Regions from separate parts of the Photobacterium piscicola genome, predicted to be linked through region 2. Evidence: riboswitches for the same ligand, from Rfam matches in the RefSeq annotation. Region 2 holds a riboswitch; each other region holds the start of a gene.
What was found. Region 2 has a riboswitch for lysine ahead of ACJZU6_RS11475 (Na+/H+ antiporter NhaC family protein). Riboswitches for the same ligand answer to the same signal wherever they lie in the genome.
Positions count from the first base shown of each region.

Region 1 (7,548 bases), 750 kb from region 2:
TTTTTAGCTGTTATTCTCGATTTCGTTTGTAATCTCACAAGGTGATAATTTGGTATTGATCACAAATTAATATATTAGTGATTAAAATCTAATTTGGTGAACTAATATTGGCGATATTAAGCCGTTATGATATTTATTCGGCGCTAGTGTTACAAAATATTAGCTGTACTAAAGAGGGAGTAACAATATGCCACATTGTATCGTGGAATATGCTAAGGATTTAGAAACAGACATTGATTTAACTGAATTAATGACCACCACGCATTTTTCTATTTTTAGTTCAGGTATTTTTGAAGAAGAGGATATAAAAACCCGCCTTATTCCTTATGAAATTTATCGAACGGGAACAACAGTAAAGCCATTTGTGCATATTACGTTACGTATTTTACCCGGCCGTTCTGAACAGCAGAAAGATATGTTATCTGAATTGATATTGCATAATGTCGCATCTATGTTTCATTCTAATATTGCCATTAGTGTGGAGATTGAAGATATTAATCAGCAATCTTATCGGAAATATGTAGTATAAATTTGCAAATTAAGCTTTTTTTTCAATTTTATTTGCAATGAACACTGTTTTTATGTTGTTATAGAGATGTCTACTATAAATAGGAAAAGTCATGAATAAGAAACTTCTGGTTGTTGCTTTGGGTTCATTAGCGTTAGTGGCGTGTAGTGCACAAGATGTCAAAACGACTAACGAGGCAAATATGCAAACGGGCTGTGACTATACTCACGCAATTCCTGGTGGCTGGCAACAAGGTGAAATCACACCTGAAGTAACGGCTGCAGCACAAGCCGCAGTAAAAGACATTGCTGGTGATCATCAGTTAAAAAATGTTATTCATGTTACTCAACAAGTTGTTGCTGGTATGAATTACAACGTTACATTTTCAATCGAAAATCATGACGTTTATACCGCTAAAGTTTTCCGTAGTTTAAAAAACACTTACACTGTTGAATCAGTAAACAAGAAAGTTGGCGCTGCTTCAAATTGTGATGTGCCTAATCATTTATAGCGTGTGGTTATTATTTAACCGCAACCTCTAATGAAAAAACAGCTGCTGCTATTGATTATTGATCAATACCAGCGGCTGTTTTTTTATGTCTATTTATAACCCGCTAATAGCGCCTTTGTTAGGCGTTAATAAAAACAATAAACGTTCATGCATTTTATTTTAAATAACATGACTAGCACCCCTTAAAAACGCGAGATTTAGCTATTTAAGCTAATGTAAAAAAACATTTATTAGTTCACTGTTTTTACTGGTAATTAATGGTTTTTTGTTATTAATATAGGGCTGTTTTTAGACATTAATAGAGTAATAATTGATGCATGTTGCAAAAAAACAATTCGATGGCGAAGTCTTTTCCCATCAAGATTTAAGTGAAGCAACCTTTGAACAATGTCAGTTTTTTCGCTGTGATTTTTCACGTGCAAATTTAACCGATGCTTGTTTTATTGATTGTAGCTTTATTGAAGCAGGAGAGACTGACGGTTGCAGTTTTGCTTATACGAAATTAAAAGATGCCAGTTTTAAAGGTTGTAATTTAGCGATGGCAAATTTTCGTAACGCACAATGCTTTGGTATTGAATTGCACCAATGTAATCTTAAAGGTGCTGATTTCCATTATGCGTCTTTTGCTAATTACATTACGCATAATTCTTTTTTTTGTTCGGCATTTATTTCTGGATGTGATTTGAGCTATGCCAACTTAGAAAGTGTGATGCTTGAAAAATGTGAGCTATTTGAAAACCGTTGGCGTGGCGCTAATTTAATCGGCGTGTCATTTAAAGGTTCTGATTTAAGCCGTGGTGAATTTTCAAGTGAGCAATGGCAACAAGCGATATTTAATGAAGCTAACCTATGCCATGTTGATCTTGATAATGTTGATGTTCGCCGAGTGTCTTTGGAAGGGGCTCAAATTTGTGATTGGCAACAAGAGCAACTATTAGGTAATTTAGGTATCGTTGTTTTATAAATAGTTATGCTAATCAATGATCGCCACAGGAATACGGGATATGCCTGTGGCAGCATTGATTAATGGTTACCATTCACCAATGTTAGCTTGTGAAACCCACGGTTCAGCAGGGGATAACGGCTCACCTTTTTGCAGTAATTCAATTGAAATACCATCAGGCGAACGGACAAAAGCCATATGACCATCACGGGGTGGGCGATTAATCGTCACGCCGCTGTCTTGTAAGTGTTGGCATAATTGATAAATATCATCAACACGAAATGCAAGATGACCAAAATTACGGCCGCCAGTATAGGCTTCAGCATCCCAATTGTAGGTTAATTCTAATAATGGCGATTGTGTTTGAGCCGCCGTTTGTACTTGAGCGGGTGCGGCTAAAAATACTAATGTAAAACGCCCACGTTCACTTTCTTTTCTATTTGTTTCAACTAACCCTAATTTATTGCAGTAAAAGTCCAGTGAGGCATCTAAATCACTGACACGTACCATAGTGTGTAAATATTCCATTACTTCTCTCCTGATCAAAAAAATCCCCGCGGTTTAGTGCTATAGAATAAATCAAATAAGCACGAAAACGAACGGGGATTATCGTTAATAGCGGTTGTTGTTAATGAGTTTGTGTCGCTACAACGAGTTGTTGTTTCTTATCTTGGCGCACATGGTAGACACAACAACCGATGAACCAGACTGAACTTACTGCAATACCGATAATGGTTGAGCCTGTTATACCCATTACAAGGTAGCCAAGGAAAGCACCGAAAGCGACAGTTAATGCGTAAGGTAACTGCGTCATAACGTGATCCATGTGATGACTGCCTGCACCTGTTGCTGACAAAATACTGGTGCTTGAAATCGGTGAACTGTGATCACCAAAGACAGAACCTGCTAATACTGCTGATAGCATAGGCATTAATAAGTTAACATCACTTGCAATCGCCATATCACCTGCCAATGGCAGCATGATACCAAATGTACCCCAACTAGTGCCGGTCGCAAAAGACATACCACATGAAAGTAAGAACACTAATGCAGGCAGTAACTCAACAGGTAGGCCATATTTTGTTAATGATGCTAAGTATTGGCCAGTTTCCATATCGCTGACAACAGTACCAATTGTCCATGCAAATAACAGAATGATAATTGCTGGCATCATCGCTTGAACACCTTGAGGTGCAGCTGTTAACCATGTTTTTAGTGGTAACTTTAAGCGCAGTGCCAACACAATGGATACTACAAGACTACATAATGCGGCATACACTAATGATGAACCGACATCTGTATGCTCGATTGAGCCAATTAAGCTAAATGCCAGACCTTTAGCGGCTAAAACTTCTGCGCCACTGATGATCATAAACACAACGCTAGAAACAGTCAGAGTAAGAATCGGTAAGACCATATCAATCATGGTGCCATTACCTTCACCTTCTGTGGTGATTTCTAGCCCTTTTGGGTGACCTTTTGATTCATCCCAAAGTTGGCCATCACGTGCGCGCTCTTCGTGCTTACGCATTGGACCAATATCAAGTTGGAACGTGATAACCACAAGCACCATTAATAAGGTAAACACAGCATACAGATTCATTGGAATCATCTGTACGAATAATGAAATCGGACTCGTTTCAGTAATATCGTTGGTCACCAAAATACCACCAAGGATCGCAATGATATATGCGCCCCACGATGAAATAGGGGTAATAACACATACCGGTGCTGCGGTTGAATCTAACAGGTAAGCTAATTTTGCACGTGAAATTTGAAAACGGTCAGTTACGGGGCGACAAATAGGTCCAACAGATAAGCTGTGGAAGAAGTCATCAATAAAGAAGGCAAATACCATCATACCCGTTAAGATATTGGCACTGCGACGATCTTTACAGCGACGAACACCCCATTCAGCAAATGCCTTGGTTGCGCCTGTTGCGGTCATTAAGCTAATCAAACCACCGAGTAATAACATAAATAATAACATGTTAACGTTACTGGTATTGATCGCACCATCAGCCCAAACTAAGCCAAGAATTTGATGTAAAAGATATTGTAGTGCTGCGAGTGGGTTGAAATTATTTAGAAGGATTGATCCTGCAACAATGCCCACGCCTAAAGATAACAATACGCGGCGGGTAGTAATTGCAAGAATAACTGCCAGTAGTGCGGGAACTACTGATAATAATGAATCAGAATATTGAACTAAATTCATGGATCTCTTAAACACCTATAATAAGGTGGAGATCTACCGAAAGGATAGAGAAACAGATTTCTTTAGAAATAATACTTCTTATCCCTTAGGGTAGCGCTCCATAGACAACATAACTATGGCAGTTCTGTACTTATTAAATACAGAACCAGCGATTATTGATGACTCAATAATTACTTCGGCGCTGACTCCTTTCTTCGGCTCTCATTGGGGATCTCCCTCCAACCGAATACTTTTAGGCAGCGCGCCTCTACTCAAAGGATTAGTCTTGACTATACCTAGATATTTCTCACAAGCAATAAAAAATAATGCTAAATTGTGTAATAGGTTTAAAATACAGCAGCTCAGCTAACTGATTATAGTTTCAATCAGTTAGCGCATGCTTATTTCGTTATTGTTGCATATTGTTTCGTTATTCAGGAGCCTCATTTATCGGTTGGGTCATATTATGAATATTGCCTGCAAATCCTGCTTTGATAAGATCTTGACGAATTTTAGTTACCTCTTTTTCTGTCACAGGGATATTTCTTCCCCCTAATTTTTGACGTACAAATGTAATTAATTGAGCCAAATCAGCATCATTTAAAACGGTGTTAAAACTACTCATTGGCATAAAATCTATTTCTTGTTCTAAGAAGTTTGGCATTAAGCCTCGAATAGTAACGGCAATAGTGTCATACGGATCTTTATGCATGATGATGCCATTATTAAGCAGTGCTGGTGCAATACCTTCGCGACCTTTACCATCTGGACCATGACAAGCACCACAGGTTTGAATGTACAGCCCATATAATTGTTGATCTTTAGTTTGTTGATCGGCAGAACCTTCAGCTAAATTAGGATTCTGAATGTTTATTTGTGCTGGCGTTAAATCACCAAAGCCTGGTGGTGTAATTTGACCAACCGATTTATCTAATACGTTATATTTGTCGCCTGTAATAAGGTATTCCGCAATAGCACTGACATCTTCACGGGTTAAATAGCGGGTACTGTTTTTTACCACTTCCGCCATACCACCAAATGCGGTGCCTTTTTCGGAATGGCCTGTTTTAAGAAAATCAGTCAGTGAATTTACATCCCAGCGATCTTGATAAAGCTCGGTTGCGGTAATATCAGGTGCCATCCAACCATCAATTAAATTACCTTGAAAGAGCTTATCGGCAATTAACGCTTGAGCAATATTTCGTGGTGTGTGGCACTCAGAACAGTGACCTAAGCTCATGGTTAAATATTTACCTCGACGCCAAGTTTCAGTGCTGTTGGCTGGATATTGTAATGGGTCGGTATCAAGAAATGCGATATTCCAACCTAATAAGCCTAAGCGAATATTACTTGGAAACATCATTTGGTTATCTAAATTACGAGTATTCACATAATCGAGTGATTGCATGTATACCCACAATGCTTTGGTATCAGCATCAGTGATGTATTGATAAGAAGAGTAGGGCATTGCAGGATAAAGATAGCCGTGTTTGCCTTTACCTTTATGCAGAGCATCATAAAACTCAGTATATGTGTAATCACCAATTCCAAATTCAGGGTGCGATGAAATATTAGTGGAATACAATGTACCAAATGGAGTAACAAAACCTAATCCGCCACCAAATAATTCGCCACCTTCACCAGTATGACAAGCAACGCAGTCTCCAGCGTAAGCGAGATATTGTCCTTGAGTAATTTGCTCTTTGTTTAATTGGGCAATTTCGGTTTTACGAACAGTATTTTGATGACGTAGATAGGCGCCTAATGCTTGAATTTCAGCATCAGAAAGTTGCTGGGCAAAGGCTGGCATAACATTATTAAGACCATTGTTTATGGTATGCGTAATGCCCTCAATACTGCCATTATGTAACCAGATATTATCGGTTAAATTGGGTGCACCTAGTAATTGATTGCCTTTTGCATCACTACCGTGACAACTGGTACAGTTTTTATTAAAGACAGTTTTACCTTGCTGTAATGCAAAACTTGATGCTGAAAGAATACGATCAGCTTGTAACGAGGCAATATAAGTGGCGACATGATTGATATCTTCAGCAGATAGAATAGTTTTCCAACCCGCCATAACACCATTACGGCCTTGAGTAATGGAGTGATAAATATCTTTATCTGTACCGCCATAAAGCCACACATCATCAGTTAAGTTAGGAAAGTGGGTTTGACCTTCCGCTTCACTCAAATGACAAGCGGCACAATGGGTTTGAAACAGGGCTTTACCCGTGGTTACTATGGTATCGTCTTGGCTCAATTGCAGATATGAACTGTCGCTGAGTTTTGCTTGTATGATTTGTGCTTTTAAATCAGTCGCATGAGGCTGAGTAGCTTCACTGGTTGATTTCCATGCCATTAAGCCTTGCCAGTTACCAAGTCCAGGGTAAAGCACTAAAAATATAGCAGCGAATAGAAATGCAATGCCATAAGAGAACAATAATAACTTAGGAACAGCAGCATCGTTTTCTTGAATGTTATCAAAACTATCAACTGTTTTATCTTTATCTGCAGTATGATTTTTTCGCCAATAATACACCACGACGATGAGCATAAAAATTAAAAACAGTAAGGTCAATAATGTAACCCAATTGCTCCAGAAAGTGTTCATTGCTGTACTCCCTGCTCGTGTCCTAGACTTTGTAAATAAGCAATCAGTGCCTCAGCTTTGGTATGACCTTTAACGGCAAGGCGTGCTTGTTGTATTTCTTTATCATTATAAGGCACACCTAATATGCGTAATGCTTTGAGTTTTGCTTCTGCATCTTCTCCATCTAGCACCTGTTCAAATAACCAAGGATAGGCGGGCATGATAGAGGTGGGTACAACATCACGTGGATTATTGAGGTGTATAGCATGCCATTGATCAGAGTATTTGCGTCCAAGATTGGTGAGATCAGGGCCGGTACGTTTAGATCCCCATAAATTAGGAAATTCATAAATGTCATCGCTTTCTCGGCTATAGCGGCCATAACGTTTTATTTCTGCATCTAAGGGGCGCACCATCATAGTATGGCAAGTATGACAGCCCTCACTGATGTAGACATCTCGGCCTTCGACTTCTAATGCTGTCAGTGGTTTAGCACTGGATTCTGCAATTAGTTTGTCTTGATAAAAGAATGCGGGTAGCACCCAAACAAGAAAAGAAATACTGGCAACAATGACGGTGGAAATAATTAAGATAAACACCGATTGTGTGAAATCTTTATTAAGCATGTTCATTGATCTCCTCAGTTGAGGATGGGGTTGTTAATGGCTGTTTTAGGGTGCGATAAAGGTTATATATCATTAGTACTAACCCAAATACAAAGCTGACACCACCGATGAAACGCGCCAACATCCATGGTGAGGAAAAGTTCATTGCATCTACAAAACTATAAGTT
Region 1 covers NZ_CP175534.1:1,670,123-1,677,670, forward strand. The annotation lists gene ACJZU6_RS08010 (5-carboxymethyl-2-hydroxymuconate Delta-isomerase) at 188-529, shown strand; gene ACJZU6_RS08015 (cystatin domain-containing protein) at 621-1,019, shown strand; gene ACJZU6_RS08020 (Qnr family pentapeptide repeat protein) at 1,333-1,983, shown strand; gene ACJZU6_RS08025 (VOC family protein) at 2,050-2,490, opposite strand; gene ACJZU6_RS08030 (Na+/H+ antiporter NhaC family protein) at 2,591-4,180, opposite strand; lysine riboswitch at 4,264-4,438, opposite strand; gene ccoP (cytochrome-c oxidase, cbb3-type subunit III) at 4,590-6,776, opposite strand; gene ccoO (cytochrome-c oxidase, cbb3-type subunit II) at 6,773-7,381, opposite strand; gene ccoN (cytochrome-c oxidase, cbb3-type subunit I) at 7,374-7,548, opposite strand, start outside.
Region 1: it holds a riboswitch for lysine, as region 2 does, so the genes downstream of both, ACJZU6_RS08030 (Na+/H+ antiporter NhaC family protein) here and ACJZU6_RS11475 (Na+/H+ antiporter NhaC family protein) in region 2, are expected to answer to the same signal.

Region 2 (7,548 bases):
ACCCATAATGAGATCGAGATTACGCAGGCCGATATCAAAATCGATAACTGCAGTTTTTTTACCGCTCAGTGCTAGACCAGATGCAAGAGCAGCACTTGATGTTGTTTTACCAACGCCGCCTTTACCTGAGGTAACAACGATAATTCGTGCCATTTACTCAATTCCTTCTTAAAACTTTTATAAAGCTAGGTGTTCTATACTGAGATTATTGTCTTCAAGAGATATGACAACACCTTTGCCCCAAAACTCTTCCTGAATGTTATCACTCAGCCAGTAGTTTCCCGCAACAGAAATTAGTTCAGATTGTAAGTTTTGACAGAAAATTGTCGCACTTTGCTCACCATTTGCACCCGCAATAGCGCGCCCACGTAGCGTGCCATAAATATGGATACAACCATCGGAAAGAATTTCTGCACCAGCACTGACATTACTGAGAATAACGAGATCACGATTACGAGCATAAATTTGCTGCCCAGAACGAACAGGTGTACGAATAATTAACGTTGGTTCTTTATTATCTGTACTTACTGGGGTATCTAATGTTTCAGTTAAAAATTCAGATGGCTCATCTTTAACTGGTCTTGCCGCATTCATAATAGCAAAACCAGCTGCTTTTGCTTGTGTTTGCTGTGTTTTATTTTTACAACCACCAATACCGACAGGGATCATACCTGCATCGATCACTCCCGCTTTTAGTTGTTCAAAATTAATATCTGTATCAACTTGTGAGATATCAATAACAACGGGTGCAGAAGCGAAAAAATTTGGTGCAAGTTCAACTTTGTCTTTTAGCTGATTAGTTACTTTACTAATGTCATTATCAACTAAATGAAGAGCAGAGAGCGTGAACGAGCTCCCTTTTAGTTCAGCTATCTTGGTCATAGGTATATTATGGCTAAGATTTTAAATTAACCATTTAGTTCATTATCACAAAGGTACTAGCATGGTATATTTACTCGCGGTTAGGGGCAAGCTATCCTTGCGCTGACGTTGGTTTTTCAGACAAACTTCTCACACAATTAACTTAAAACTGAGTCAATAGTGAATGATTGCTCGTAATCTTGTGCTGAAATGTATGGCGCATAAATGAAATAGGCTAATTATATGTTGTGTTCAATCTACAAAAGTTTAAAAAAAGACAATACTTATCTCTACATTAATAAAAAAGATGATTTTGCGGACGTACCCGCACAATTAATGTCGACCTTTGGCAAACCTCAATTTGTTATGGTAATCAAGCTAGAAGGTAGAACGTTGGCACTGGCTGATGTTGAGAAAGTAAAAGAAGCATTGGGTACTGTAGGTTTTTATTTACAGGTACCACCACCAGTGACTAATTTATTAGAACAATATAAGGCTGATAAAGCCGCTAAATAATAAAATAAGGCTATTATGTATAAGCGTTTGATATCGATTTTTGTTGCCCTTGGGGTTGGAATGTCCTCTTCTGCATTTGCTAATGAAGAAGGATTTGATGCCTATGTGGATAAATTAAAAGTAGAAGCGCGTGAAAAAGGTATTTCTGAACCGATAATCGGTGCCGCATTTAACGGTATTAAATATACAGCGCATGCTGTTAAAGCTGATAATAATCAACCTGAAAAGAAACTGTTATTAGAGCAATATATTACTCGTGCAGTGCCTGACTGGAAAGTAAAGCAAGCGAATCGTCTCTATCAACAAAATAAAGAAGCGTTAGAACGTATTGGTAAACAATATGGTGTTCAACCGCGGTTTATTGTCGCTTTATGGGGCGTAGAAAGTAATTTTGGCAAGATTCAAGGTAATTACAATGTTGTTGAAGCATTAGCAACATTGGCTTATGACGGTCGTCGTGAAGCTCTATTTCGTAAACAAGTCATGGCTGCATTAGAAATATTACAAGATGGTCATATTACGATTGATGATATGAAGGGATCTTGGGCTGGTGCGATGGGTCAGTGTCAATTTATGCCAACCTCTTATCTTACTTATGCTGTTGATGGTAACGGCGACGGTAAAGCGGATATTTGGAATACAAAAGCGGATGTTTTTGCCTCAGCGGCTAATTATTTAAAACTTTCTGGCTGGAATAGTGAATATACGTGGGGACGTCCAGTTAAGTTGTCCCAAGTATTAGCTGAGAGTTATGAAGGTACGGAAACAGAAAAAGGAAAGACACTGGCAGAATGGAAAAAATTAGGTGTGATGAATAGCAGTCATGGTGCATTACCTGCTGCTGATATTCAAGCATGGTTAATTCAGCCTGATGGCGGTGAAGGTAAGTCCTATCTAATATATGAAAACTATCGAACATTACTTAAATGGAATCGTTCGCATTATTTTGCTTTAGCAGTAAGTGCATTAGCTGATCGTATTCAATAACACAGTTATTATTAGATCTGTATACAAGTTTAATGAGTGATAAAAAAGCTAGGCATTAATGTCTGGCTTTTTTGTTATTTATGATTGTCACTAATATATATTGTTTTATTCTTGCTAGCGATATTTATAAGCGAAATAATAATCGTAATATTGATAGCAGATATAAAAAAAGCCTAAACAAGTTAGGCTTCTTTATTTAAAATCTTAGATTAGATTTCAAACTCATCAAGAGATTGACCATCATCTAATGCTTTCTTTAGCGCGCTAGGCGTACGGCCTTGGCCTGTCCATGTCTTTTCATCGCCATTTTCATCGATGAATTTATATTTAGCTGGACGAGTTGCACGTTTAGTTTTTGGTGCTTTTGCTAAACTTGCTAGTAATTCTTCTGGGTCAATACCGTCGGCTAATAGCATTTCACGATATTGAGCTAGTTTTTCATTACGCTCATTTTCTTTAGCTTGTTCTTCAGCTTCAGCTTCTGAACGTTCAGTAACAACTGTTGTTAGTTTATCTAACGCTTCTTCAAGTTGCTCTAGTGTATATTCGCGCGAAAGTGCGCGTAGGCTTCGAAGGTTTAAAAGCGCTTTCATTGCATCAGACATTTTATATTTCCTGTTATTTTTAATTAACTGTAAATAATAATAGCAGCATTAAAACATTTTTTGCAATAGTAATACTTTTATACATTACGTGTAAAACATTTTAATCATTTCTTTATTTAAAAAATAGTTATGTTCGGTATATGACACTATTTATAAAATATTTCTTCATTAAAAGTATAAATATGAGCCAAACAGTTTTAGTTATTGTTGTTGCTCTTTATATGTTAAATGATAATAAAATTAAAAATGGTATACCGCTTCGTTATTGCTGAACCTTTATAGTTGTTGCTAATCCATTTGTGATATCTATTGTTAATAATTTTAACTTACAGTGTTGCAAAGTTGAATCGTTTACGTAGAATGTTTCATTACATCTTTAATGATAAGGGTAGAGGTGCATTGTTTATTAGTAACTAATATGAGGGTGATACCTATGACTATTAGTGAAAGGGGTCAATGCCGAAGTAAGAAGCATATATCAAATACTCTTACTGGGGTTACATTGAATAAGTGTAATACTGCCATAGTAGATAAAGATATAACTATGGAGCGCTACTGTAGAGGCTGGAAAGGCTAACCTTCTTTCTATATACTCAATTTAATATGCCATCATGGTTATATCTAGCAGTAGATCTTCTAACCAGAATTGGTTGTCGTAGAGATTATAAACTTTGATAGATTATTCCCACTCCTTAACATCCATTATTCCGCCATTAGTCGCGCTTGGCTTGGCGATTCTTACGCGTAGAGTTCTATTGTCTTTAGGTACAGGTGTTGTGCTTGGAGCATTATTTCTTAATGATTTTTCTTTCGCTAATACAGCGTCCTATCTTGTTACATCAATTAAAGGGTTATTCATTGCAGAGGATGGCATAAATACTTGGAATATGAGTATTGTGCTGTTTTTAATATTGCTCGGGATGACCACTGCGTTATTAACTTTGTCTGGGGGGACTCGTGCTTTTGCTGAGTGGGCACAGACAAAAATTAAAACCAAACGTGGGGCAAAACTTTTGGCCGCTTTTTTAGGGGTATTCATTTTTGTCGACGACTATTTTAATAGCCTTGCGGTTGGTTCTATTGCCCGTCCTGTGACTGATCGTTTTCAAGTTTCACGTTCAAAGCTTGCTTATATTCTTGATTCAACGGCAGCACCTATGTGTGTTTTAATGCCAGCATCAAGTTGGGGAGCTTACATTATTACGCTTATCGGCGGTATATTAGTGACTCACGGCGTTACTGAATATACGCCATTAAGTGCCTTTATGACGTTAGCTCCAATGAATTTTTATGCTATTTTTGCATTAGCAATGGTGTTTGTGGTGTCATGGTTCCAGTGGGATATTGGACCCATGAGAAAACATGAAAGAGCGGCTAGTCATGGCCGTGGAACTGATGTCGGCGGTGATGTTGATGATCAGGCGAAAGACTTAACAGAAGAGCTCGATATCAAAGAGAGTTTGCAAGGACGAGTTGGTGATTTAGTGTGGCCAATTATTATTCTTATTATTGCTACGTTCTTTTTTATGGTATTTACGGGCTATCAAGTTCTTGTTACAGAAGGTAAGCCATTTTCATTATTAGGCGCTTTTGAAAATACCAATGTTGGCCAAGCATTATGTCTTGGTGGTAGCTTTGGTTTAATTGCCGCGATTATTCCTGTGTTTCGTCAACGTATTGCAGCAAAAGAGATCAGTAACACACTTTGGGTTGGCGCAAAATCAATGTTTGGTGCAATTTTAATTCTATTGTTTGCATGGAGTATTGGTGGCGTTATTGGTGATATGAAAACGGGACAATATTTATCTACCCTTGTTCAAGGTAATATTAATCCTGCATTACTACCAATGATCCTGTTTTTATTATCAGGCATTATGGCATTCTCAACCGGCACCTCATGGGGAACATTTGGCATAATGTTACCTATTGCTGGTGATCTTGCTGGGGCGACTGAAATTAGTTTAATGTTACCTATGCTTGCAAGTGTGCTTGCAGGTTCGGTGTTTGGTGATCACTGTTCTCCAATATCTGATACGACGATATTGTCATCGACAGGTGCTCGTTGTCATCATATAGATCATGTAGCGACCCAATTACCTTATGCATTATCTGTGGCCGTTATTTCTGCGATTGGATTCTTAACCTTAGGGATTACAGATTCATTAGCGTTAGCATTTTTAGTGGCAACCGTTGCATTTATATTAATGTGTTTCCTTTTATCATGGTTGTCGAGCCGACCATTAAAAGGGGCGGCATTACGTTAATAGTAAACGTTATTAAAATAACCCAATGGGCGTAAATTGAACCAGTTGATGATGATCAACTGGTTTTTTTATAGTAACAATAACAGTTGTTGACCTAGGTACTTTCCATTACCAGTAATTTTATGTAGCATCTGCGCGATTTTTAAATGTAATTCGTATGACTAGGAAAGCTAATGGCCCAGATGTATTTCTATTACTCAGCAATGAACGCTGGGAAATCGACCACATTATTACAATCATCATTTAACTACCGTGAGCGCGGCATGACGCCAATTATTTTTACGGCGGCGATTGATGATCGTTTTGGTAAAGGTAAAGTTAGCTCTCGCATTGGTTTACAAGAAGATGCTGAATTATTTAATTCAAAAGATGATTTGTACCAGATATTAATCAACTTTTCGAATGCAGGAAAAATTGATTGTGTGCTAATTGATGAATGCCAATTTTTAACCAAAGAGCAAGTTTATCAATTAACTGAAGTTGTCGATAAATTAGATATTCCAGTGTTATGTTATGGATTACGTACTGATTTTCTTGGCGAGTTATTTGAAGGTAGTCGTTATTTATTATCTTGGGCTGATAAATTAGTTGAGCTAAAAACAATTTGTCACTGTGGTCGTAAAGCAAATATGGTTATTCGTCAAGATGAAGCGGGTAATGCTATTGCTGATGGTAATCAGGTTGAGATTGGTGGTAATGATCTTTACCTCTCAGTGTGCCGAGCGCATTATAAAGAAGCACTGGGGCGATAATACGCATTTAAATGAATAAAAAAAGGAAGCATAGCTTCCTTTTTTTGTGCGGCAATAATAATTTCGTTGCGTAATAAAATAAGTAATATCAGAATAACAGGTGTTGTTTGAATCTTATTATATGATTTATGAGATTATTACGTATTGCATATTAATGACGATTACTCATTATTGTTGGTGACGTTGTTTAAGTTTATTGATGACATCTTCCAGAGCAAGATTCTGATCTTGTAATAGAACCAATAAGTGGTAAATAAGATCAGCTGATTCACAGACTAATTCCGCTTTATCACCCGACGTTGCCGCAAGCGCGACTTCAACCCCTTCTTCGCCCACTTTCTGCGATATACGTTTGGTACCACGGTTATAGAGGCTCGCGGTGTAAGATGAGTCGGGATTTGCACCTTTACGATCAGCCAGTACTTGTTCAAGTTGATGAAGGAACACCAGTGCCGGTTGAGTATTAGTCGTGTCATCATTACCAAAACAACTAGTGGTGTTTAAATGACAAGTAGGACCCATCGGATTGACTTGAATTAATAACGTATCTTGATCGCAATCGAGCTGAATACTTTTTAGGTGTAATACGTTGCCTGATGTTTTCCCTTTGGTCCATAAGCGATTTTTAGTGCGTGACCAAAAAGTGACTTGTTTAGTGGCTAATGTTTTAGCTAACGCTTCATCATTCATGTAGCCCAGCATTAATACTTGGCCACTGTTGTTATCTTGAATAATAGCGGGGATCAATCCGGCTACTTTTTCCCAATCAATAGATGTTGTTAAACTCATAGTCGAATCTCCAGCTGTTGTTGTTTTAGATAGTGCTTTAACTCACCAATATTAATGATTTGTTTATGAAATACTGATGCCGCCAGTGCGCCATCAACATTGGCGAGTTGAAATGCATCATGAAAGTGTGACATTTCACCCGCGCCACCAGAAGCAATTAAAGGCACGTTACAGACACTGCGTACCATATTGAGTTGATCTAAGTCGTAACCGTTACGCACGCCGTCTTGGTTCATCATATTTAATACGATTTCACCTGCGCCACGACGTTGGACTTCTTCAACCCAATCACGTGTTTGCCATTGAGTGGCTTTGGTACGGCTTTCATCTCCCGTAAATTGATAGACCTGATATTGACCCGTTTCAGCATCAAAATAGGAATCAATACCGACAACAATACATTGCACACCGAACTTATTCGCTAGTGTGGTGATTAATGACGGATCAGCCAATGCTGGTGAATTGATAGAAACTTTATCGGCACCAAATTGAAGAATACGGCTTGCGTCTTCAGCTGATTTGATGCCACCTGCGACACAGAATGGAATATCAATCACTTCTGCAACGCGAGATACCCAGCTTTTATCAACGACTCGGCCATCGCTTGAGGCGGTAATATCATAGAAAACCAGTTCATCTGCACCTTCTTCAGCGTAACGTTTTGCCAGTGGTACGATGTCGCCAATGATTTCGTGATTACGAAATTGGACGCCTTTTACAACCTGACCATCACGAACATCTAAACAAGGAATAATACGTTTAGCTAACATGTGT
Region 2 covers NZ_CP175534.1:2,418,440-2,425,987, reverse strand. The annotation lists gene minD (septum site-determining protein MinD) at 1-153, opposite strand, end outside; gene minC (septum site-determining protein MinC) at 178-882, opposite strand; gene ACJZU6_RS11490 (YcgL domain-containing protein) at 1,105-1,377, shown strand; gene ACJZU6_RS11485 (lytic transglycosylase domain-containing protein) at 1,393-2,364, shown strand; gene ACJZU6_RS11480 (H-NS family nucleoid-associated regulatory protein) at 2,574-2,969, opposite strand; lysine riboswitch at 3,351-3,532, shown strand; gene ACJZU6_RS11475 (Na+/H+ antiporter NhaC family protein) at 3,641-5,233, shown strand; gene ACJZU6_RS11470 (thymidine kinase) at 5,407-5,985, shown strand; gene hisIE (bifunctional phosphoribosyl-AMP cyclohydrolase/phosphoribosyl-ATP diphosphatase HisIE) at 6,154-6,774, opposite strand; gene hisF (imidazole glycerol phosphate synthase subunit HisF) at 6,771-7,544, opposite strand.

Region 3 (7,548 bases), 1.4 Mb from region 2:
ATTTCCACCGGAAGATATTATTTTCGATCCCAATATCTTTGCGGTTGCGACAGGTATAGAAGAACACAATAACTATGCGGTCGATTTTATTGAGGCTGTTGCTGATATTAAACGAACGTTACCTCACGCGATGGTTTCGGGTGGAGTGTCTAATGTCTCGTTCTCATTTAGAGGCAATAATCCGGTTCGAGAAGCTATCCATGCGGTGTTTTTATATTATTGTTTTAAAAATGGCATGGATATGGGGATCGTTAATGCAGGTCAGTTAGCTATTTATGATGATCTGTCTGATGAATTACGTAATGCCGTTGAAGACGTGGTACTTAATCGGCGTGATGATAGTACCGATCGCTTGCTTGATATTGCCGCTAACTATCGTGATAGCGGTGCGATTGAAGAAGATCGGACTCAGCAAGAATGGCGTAGCTGGCCAGTTGAAAAGCGCTTAGAACATGCGCTGGTTAAAGGCATTACTGAGTTTATTGTTGAAGACACTGAACTTGCGCGAGCCAATGCAAGCAAGCCATTAGAAGTGATTGAAGGTCCACTAATGGCGGGTATGAATGTCGTCGGAGACTTGTTTGGTGAAGGCAAGATGTTCTTGCCTCAAGTGGTTAAATCCGCTCGCGTTATGAAACAAGCTGTTGCCTATTTAGAACCTTATATCAACGCCGAAAAACAAGCGGGATATACCAACGGTAAAATTTTATTAGCCACAGTAAAAGGCGATGTTCACGATATAGGTAAGAACATTGTTGGAGTCGTACTTCAATGCAATAACTATGAAATTATTGATTTAGGTGTGATGGTATCATGCGATAAAATATTGCAGGTCGCCCAAGAACAAAACGTTGATATTATTGGACTGAGTGGTTTGATTACGCCATCACTTGATGAGATGGTACATGTTGCCAAAGAAATGCAGCGACGTGGGTTTGAGGTGCCATTATTGATAGGTGGTGCCACCACTTCAAAAGCGCATACTGCAGTGAAGATTGAACAAAATTATCAACAACCGGTGGTGTATGTCTCTAATGCCTCACGCGCTGTTGGTGTCTGTTCGGCATTATTATCAGAGCACCAGAAGCCAGCATTTGTTGAGCGCCTAGCTGCTGAATATGATGTTGTACGTGAACAGCATGCACGTAAAAAGCCACGAACGCCTCCAATCACCTTAGATCAAGCTCGTGCAAATGCGGTAATGCTTGATTGGGAAAATTATACGCCGCCGCAACCAAAACAAGCGGGTGTGCATACTTTTACCGATTTCCCGGTGGCTAAATTACGCCAATATATCGATTGGACACCCTTTTTTATGACTTGGTCATTGAGTGGTAAATATCCAACCATTTTACGCCATGAAGTTGTTGGGGTTGAAGCAACCAAGTTATTTAACGACGCTAATAAGATCCTTGATGACATTGAACGTACAGGCATGATCAAAGCTAATGGCGTGTGTGGGTTATTTCCTGCCAATAATATTGGTGATGATATTGAAGTATATACCGATGATACTCGTACTGAAGTACTAACGATATTGCATGGTTTACGCCAACAAACCAAGAAGCCCAAAGGGCCAAATTATTGTTTATCTGATTATATTGCCCCAAAAGAAAGCGGCAAAGCCGATTGGATTGGTGCTTTTGCAGTGACGGGTGGGATTGGTGAATACGATATTGCTGATCAGTTTAAAGCGCAAGGTGACGATTATAATGCGATCATGATTCAGGCGGTGGCGGATCGACTTGCAGAAGCGTTTGCTGAGTGTATGCATCAAATGGTACGTAAACAAATCTGGGGTTATGCCGCTGATGAAGATCTTAATAATGACGATTTGATTCGTGAAAAGTACCAAGGTATTCGTCCAGCTCCTGGGTATGCCGCTTGTCCTGAACATACCGAAAAAGGGGCGATTTGGCAGTTATTGGATGCAGAAGCCAATACTGGCATGGTGTTGACCGAAAGTTATGCCATGTGGCCGGGGGCTGCAGTATCTGGTTGGTATTTCTCACACCCAGATGCGCGCTACTTTGCTGTCGCACAGATCCAGCATGATCAGTTAGCAAGTTATGCTGATCGCAAAGGTTGGGATTTGATCGAAGCTGAAAAGTGGTTAGGGCCTAATTTGTAAAATAATCATTAGGTTAAAATAAAAAAGGCGCAAACATTGCGCCTTTTTTTTATCTTTTTTCTCGTTGATGCTGATAGTGATTATTCTAAAAGTTGTTGGTGCAGGGTTGTTATGACTGATTTAGCATCGGCTTCATGGACTAAAAAGCACAGATTATGCGGGCTAGCACCATAACAAATAAGGCGTAAATTATACGCATCAAGTGCGCCAAAGATATGCTTGGCTGAGCCTTTACTGTCACTCATATGATTACCAATCAACGCCACTAACGATAATCCCTGTTCAATATCAACACGGCACAATTGATTTAATTGTTCAACGGCAGCGGAAGGTAATGTTGGGGCACCACCGCCAGTATCGGTTTGATCGAGCGTTAACGAGACACTGACTTCTGAGGTGGTTATTAAATCGACCGAGATTTTATGTTCTGCCAAAATACGAAACACTTCGGCTAAAAAGCCATAAGCTTGAAACATATTAAGACTGGTGAGTGTCACCATAGTCTGATTTCCACGCAATGCTAGTGCTCTAAAGAGTGGCGCTTGATTCACGGTTTTTCTGATCCATGTTCCACCTTGTTGCGGCGCTGTTGATGAACCAATAAATACTGGAATTTGGTGGCGAATGGCTGGAACCAGTGTTGATGGATGGAGGATCTTAGCACCAAAATTGGCCATTTCAGAGGCTTCACTAAAGCTGATTTCTTTGATCGGTTTTGCTGCAGCTGTAATGCGAGGATCGGTAGTGTACATTCCCGGAACATCGGTCCAGATCTCTAGCGTGGTCGCATCAACGGCTTCTGCAATTAATGCTGCACTATAATCACTGCCACCTCGCCCTAGTGTGGTGGTATTGCCAAGCTCATCACGGCCAATAAAGCCTTGTGAAACCACAATCTGAGTATCGATAAGTGGCACTAAATGTTGTTGAGCTAATTGACGAATAAGTGCTGGCTGTGGAATCGCTTTGCCAAATTGATTATCTGTTCGCATTACATCTCGAATATCAAATCGTATCGCAGCAGCATTCATCTCAACTAAAATTTGGCTAAAAAGGTAAGTTGATAATAGCTCGCCATGACTGACTAATTTATCGGTAAGTTGTGGTGATGATGCTATCGCAGCCTGTGCTGAGGCGGAGGCAATATCATCAAACAAAGTATCAATAGCACCACTAACCGTATGTGGATGTTGAAGCTGATCCAGTATTTGTTGGTGAGTATCGGTTAATTGCTGTAAATGTTGTTGGCGTAAAGTGGTATCACTAATGCCTTTGGCTAAGGCGACCAGTACATTGGTCACGCCTGAGCAAGCACTTATTAACACTATTTTGGTGTGTGGATTGGCAATAACAATATTGGCACTGCGACACATCGCGGCATAGTTGGCGACACTGGTGCCACCAAATTTGGCCACAATCACTGGGTTGGTTGTGGTGGTCGAAAGCATGCTCATTACGGTGTTCTCCCTTATATCGTAAATACTGCAAAGTAGACTTTTTGCTTCGGAAGAATTCCCGACGTCCATTGTCGAGGAGGTAATAGGCAGTAACGCTGGTGCGGCTACCCAGAAGCTCCCCATCATAGTCAACCTGACTTAGATGACAGCCTGAGAGATTCAACTCTCATAGCCGATATCATCTGCCCCAAACAGGTGATATCTCGGCGCTACTCTCCCTCACAAAATTGATTTAGGGTTGGGCCCTTCAATTTTGCTACCTAGGTAACGCACCTCTTCTGTCGTGAATAATCACTGTTGTTATTGAATAGGAAATCGCCCTTAGTTGTCAATTGTTAAATGATAATTTCTCGATAGTTAACAAAAAGTAGGTATAACTAACAGGATCTCAGGTCGTTACTTGCAGCTTTGGCATTGCTCTAATACTCTGTAATAACGATTAATCTTTCCATCACCCTATTGATAATAATCATGATTTAATGGAGTTGAATCTATGCCTATCACCAGTTTTATACCGCCTCAAAGAACACTTATGGGACCGGGGCCCTCTGATATCTATCCACAAGTATTACAAGCACTAAGCCGACCGACAATTGGTCACCTTGATCCGCTATTTATTAAAATGATGGATGAGCTCAAGCAGCTACTACAATATGCATTTCAAACGAAAAATACGTTTACGATTGCGGTGTCAGCGCCAGGTAGTGCGGGTATGGAAGCCTGTTTTGTTAATTTGGTTGAGGCGGGAGATAAAGTATTAGTTTGCCGTAATGGTGTATTTGGCGATCGTATGCGAGAGAACGTTGAACGCTGTGGCGGTATAGCCATTATGGTTGATAATGCATGGGGCGAGCCTGTATCTCCTGCTTTGGTTGAACAAGCATTACAGACCGATCCTGATATTAAAATTGTTGCTTTTGTACATGCAGAAACGTCAACTGGCGCATTATCTGATGCAAAAACCTTGGCTGAAATTGCACGAAAGTATGGCTGTTTAACCATTGTTGATGCCGTAACATCTTTAGGTGGCGTACCGTTGCTGGTGGATGAGTGGCAACTTGATGCGGTTTATTCTGGTAGTCAGAAGTGTTTATCTTGTGTACCTGGATTATCGCCACTGACGTTTTCCGAGCAAGCTATAAATAAAATTCAGCAACGTAAAACAGCAGTGCAAAGTTGGTTTTTAGATCAAAGTTTAGTGCTGGGGTATTGGAGTGGTGAAGGTAAACGTAGTTATCACCATACTGCGCCTGTTAATAGTTTATACGCTCTACATGAAGCTTTAGTGTTGTTACATAACGAAGGGTTAGAGCAAGCTTGGCAACGACATCAACGGACGCATCTTGAATTAAAGGCTGGACTTGAAGCGCTAGGGATTGAATTTGTGGTTGCAGAGGAGTATAGGCTACCTCAGCTTAATGCGGTTTATATTCCAGAAGGCGTCGATGACGCCGCGGTAAGATCGACTTTATTAGAGCGTTATAATCTAGAAATTGGTGCAGGATTAGGCTCGCTTGCAGGTAAAGCATGGCGGATTGGATTGATGGGTTATGCTGCGCGCAGTGAAAATGTCGCTTTATGCCTTAAAGCCCTTGAAAGCACATTGAAATAAAGTAGTGATGAACCATCAATAGCGATAGCGTTCGCCATTGATGGTTGTTCGTCATGGTTACTTTGCTGGTGACGTTGTGGTTGTTGCGGCGCTAAGTTGTGTGAGGCTTGGAAATAGTTGTTGTGCTTCTGCCGCCACTTGCTCAGCTTGAGCAGTGTTACCTTGATCGTTATATGCTAATACTAAGTTCTGATATAACGCTGGTCGTGGCCAAGTGAGGGCTTTTTGATTAGCCCAAATAATATAATCTGTCACCAATTGGGGTTTATTGGTGGCGATCCCAACTTGTAATTGGGTGTGGTGTAAATCCCACTCAAAGCGATCTTGCCATGCCCATGGATTATTCACTTTGACTAAATAATTGATATCAACTGGACGTGTTGTTTCAAACTTAGTCAGTAACCATCCTGAATATAAGGTGGTGATCATAAAACTGGTTACCATTATCGGTATTGTGATGGCACTGACTTTAAGTGCAAGTACATATTGAGTTTGATAGCGATGGTATTTGGTGGTGAGATTATCGACCCAGAAGATCAAAATAATAAACATGATCCAATGGGCAAGTGAGTGATAAAACGGATATTCCAGTTGCGTATGTAATACGATTGGGAAAAATAAGCCAACTAACGCTAACTGAGTACTATTTGGGGCTTTCTTGATGCTAATCATGACCGCTAATGCTGCAATGATTAACCCCAGCAACGGTACAATTCCACCTTCTACAGCCCAAAAAAGTAATTCATTATGCGGGTGATCTAAGCTTGGTATCCCCGCAGCTTGATGCGATGGATCTCGCTGATGCCATAATGCGGTTTGGGTGATGTAGGTGACTTCAAATTTACCATAGCCATAACCTGTTAGGGGCTTAGTGGTAAACATTTCATAAGCTTGTGGTATATGTATTTCTCGTGGACTATCTAATGTGATACGAACATCCTGTGAAAAAGAGCTGTTGGTAGTTGAACTAAATTGCCATGCTAATGCCATGCCTAATAATAACATTAAGCCCCACATACGCTGTTGATATTTTGCCGCAAAGCGAAACAAATAAGGCAGCATTAATAATGAACCAATGCTTGCACCCAACCAACCTGTACGTGAGTTTAGTACCACCAGTAGTGGAATCGTTACGACAGGAACAGCGAGTAAGATAAGGTGTTGCCAGGCCCATTTACCTCGATAGCGGGGTAAGCGTGCTAATAGATAAGCGGCAATAACAAGCCCTGTCGCTAAGAAGCTTGCCATCACATTGGGTTGTTGGAAGATACCGTAAGGGCGGTTAGCAATAACGTCATAACCAAAACGGTTGTGCGCAGATAATCCTAAAAATTGATACCATCCAAAAGCCGCTTCGATCAATACTGCAATCGTGATAAACCACAAGAGTCGTTGGCGTTGATTATGAGTAAAAACAAACTGTTGTAAGCTAATGAAAAATAAAAAACCAGCCCAGAGGGTGAGTAAGCGGTTTGAAGTGCCAAAGCCATCGGCATTAGCATAAAAAACGGGAAGTGACAGAAGTAGACAGCTACCAAATAAAATTAACGTCATACGAGAGTAACGCCAAATTTTTTGACGACAAATTTCTAATAAACCGCAACTAATGGCAAAGCTAAATGGAATCCATGCACTGGCATTAAAAGATAGCTCAAGTCCTGAACCGCCAGGGTTGTGCTGAAAGTAGTGCATTGCAACGATAAAAAATATACCAACGCTGGCTAAGAATAATCGCACTAAAGATAAAGGCTTAGAAATCCGTTTCTGTTCTAATTTCGTACCTTGAAGTTGTAACACTGTCATGGTGAGTCCTGAGTAAAAAAACAAACAGGCTGACTATTGCCAACCTGTTTGATAGGGCTTAATTACACTTTATAATTAGATGTTAAGTAGAGGCTTAAGAAACCTCGCAGTATGGGATCCAGCAACAAGTGCAACTTGTTCGGGAGTACCTGTTGCAATAATTTCACCACCGCCATTACCGCCTTCTGGACCGAGATCTATGACCCAATCAGCGGTTTTTATTACATCGAGATTATGTTCGATAACAACGATGGTATTGCCACGATCACGTAGTTTATGGAGTACCGTTAGCAACTGCTGAATATCGTGGAAGTGTAAGCCTGTTGTGGGTTCATCTAAAATATAGAGGGTTTTACCTGTATCACGTTTAGATAACTCTTTAGCTAGTTTAACCCGCTGTGCTTCACCACCTGATAAGGTTGTTGCTGCTTGTCCGAGACGAATATACGATAAGCCGACATCGATTAATGTCTTCAATTTTCGTGCAATTGCTGGAACGGGTTCAAAGAACTGATGTGCATCTTCAACGGTGAGCTGTAAAACTT
Region 3 covers NZ_CP175534.1:646,984-654,531, forward strand. The annotation lists gene metH (methionine synthase) at 1-2,131, shown strand, start outside; gene lysC (lysine-sensitive aspartokinase 3) at 2,212-3,579, opposite strand; lysine riboswitch at 3,693-3,874, opposite strand; gene ACJZU6_RS03180 (pyridoxal-phosphate-dependent aminotransferase family protein) at 4,082-5,200, shown strand; gene ACJZU6_RS03185 (Wzy polymerase domain-containing protein) at 5,258-7,003, opposite strand; gene uvrA (excinuclease ABC subunit UvrA) at 7,079-7,548, opposite strand, start outside.
Region 3: it holds a riboswitch for lysine, as region 2 does, so the genes downstream of both, lysC (lysine-sensitive aspartokinase 3) here and ACJZU6_RS11475 (Na+/H+ antiporter NhaC family protein) in region 2, are expected to answer to the same signal.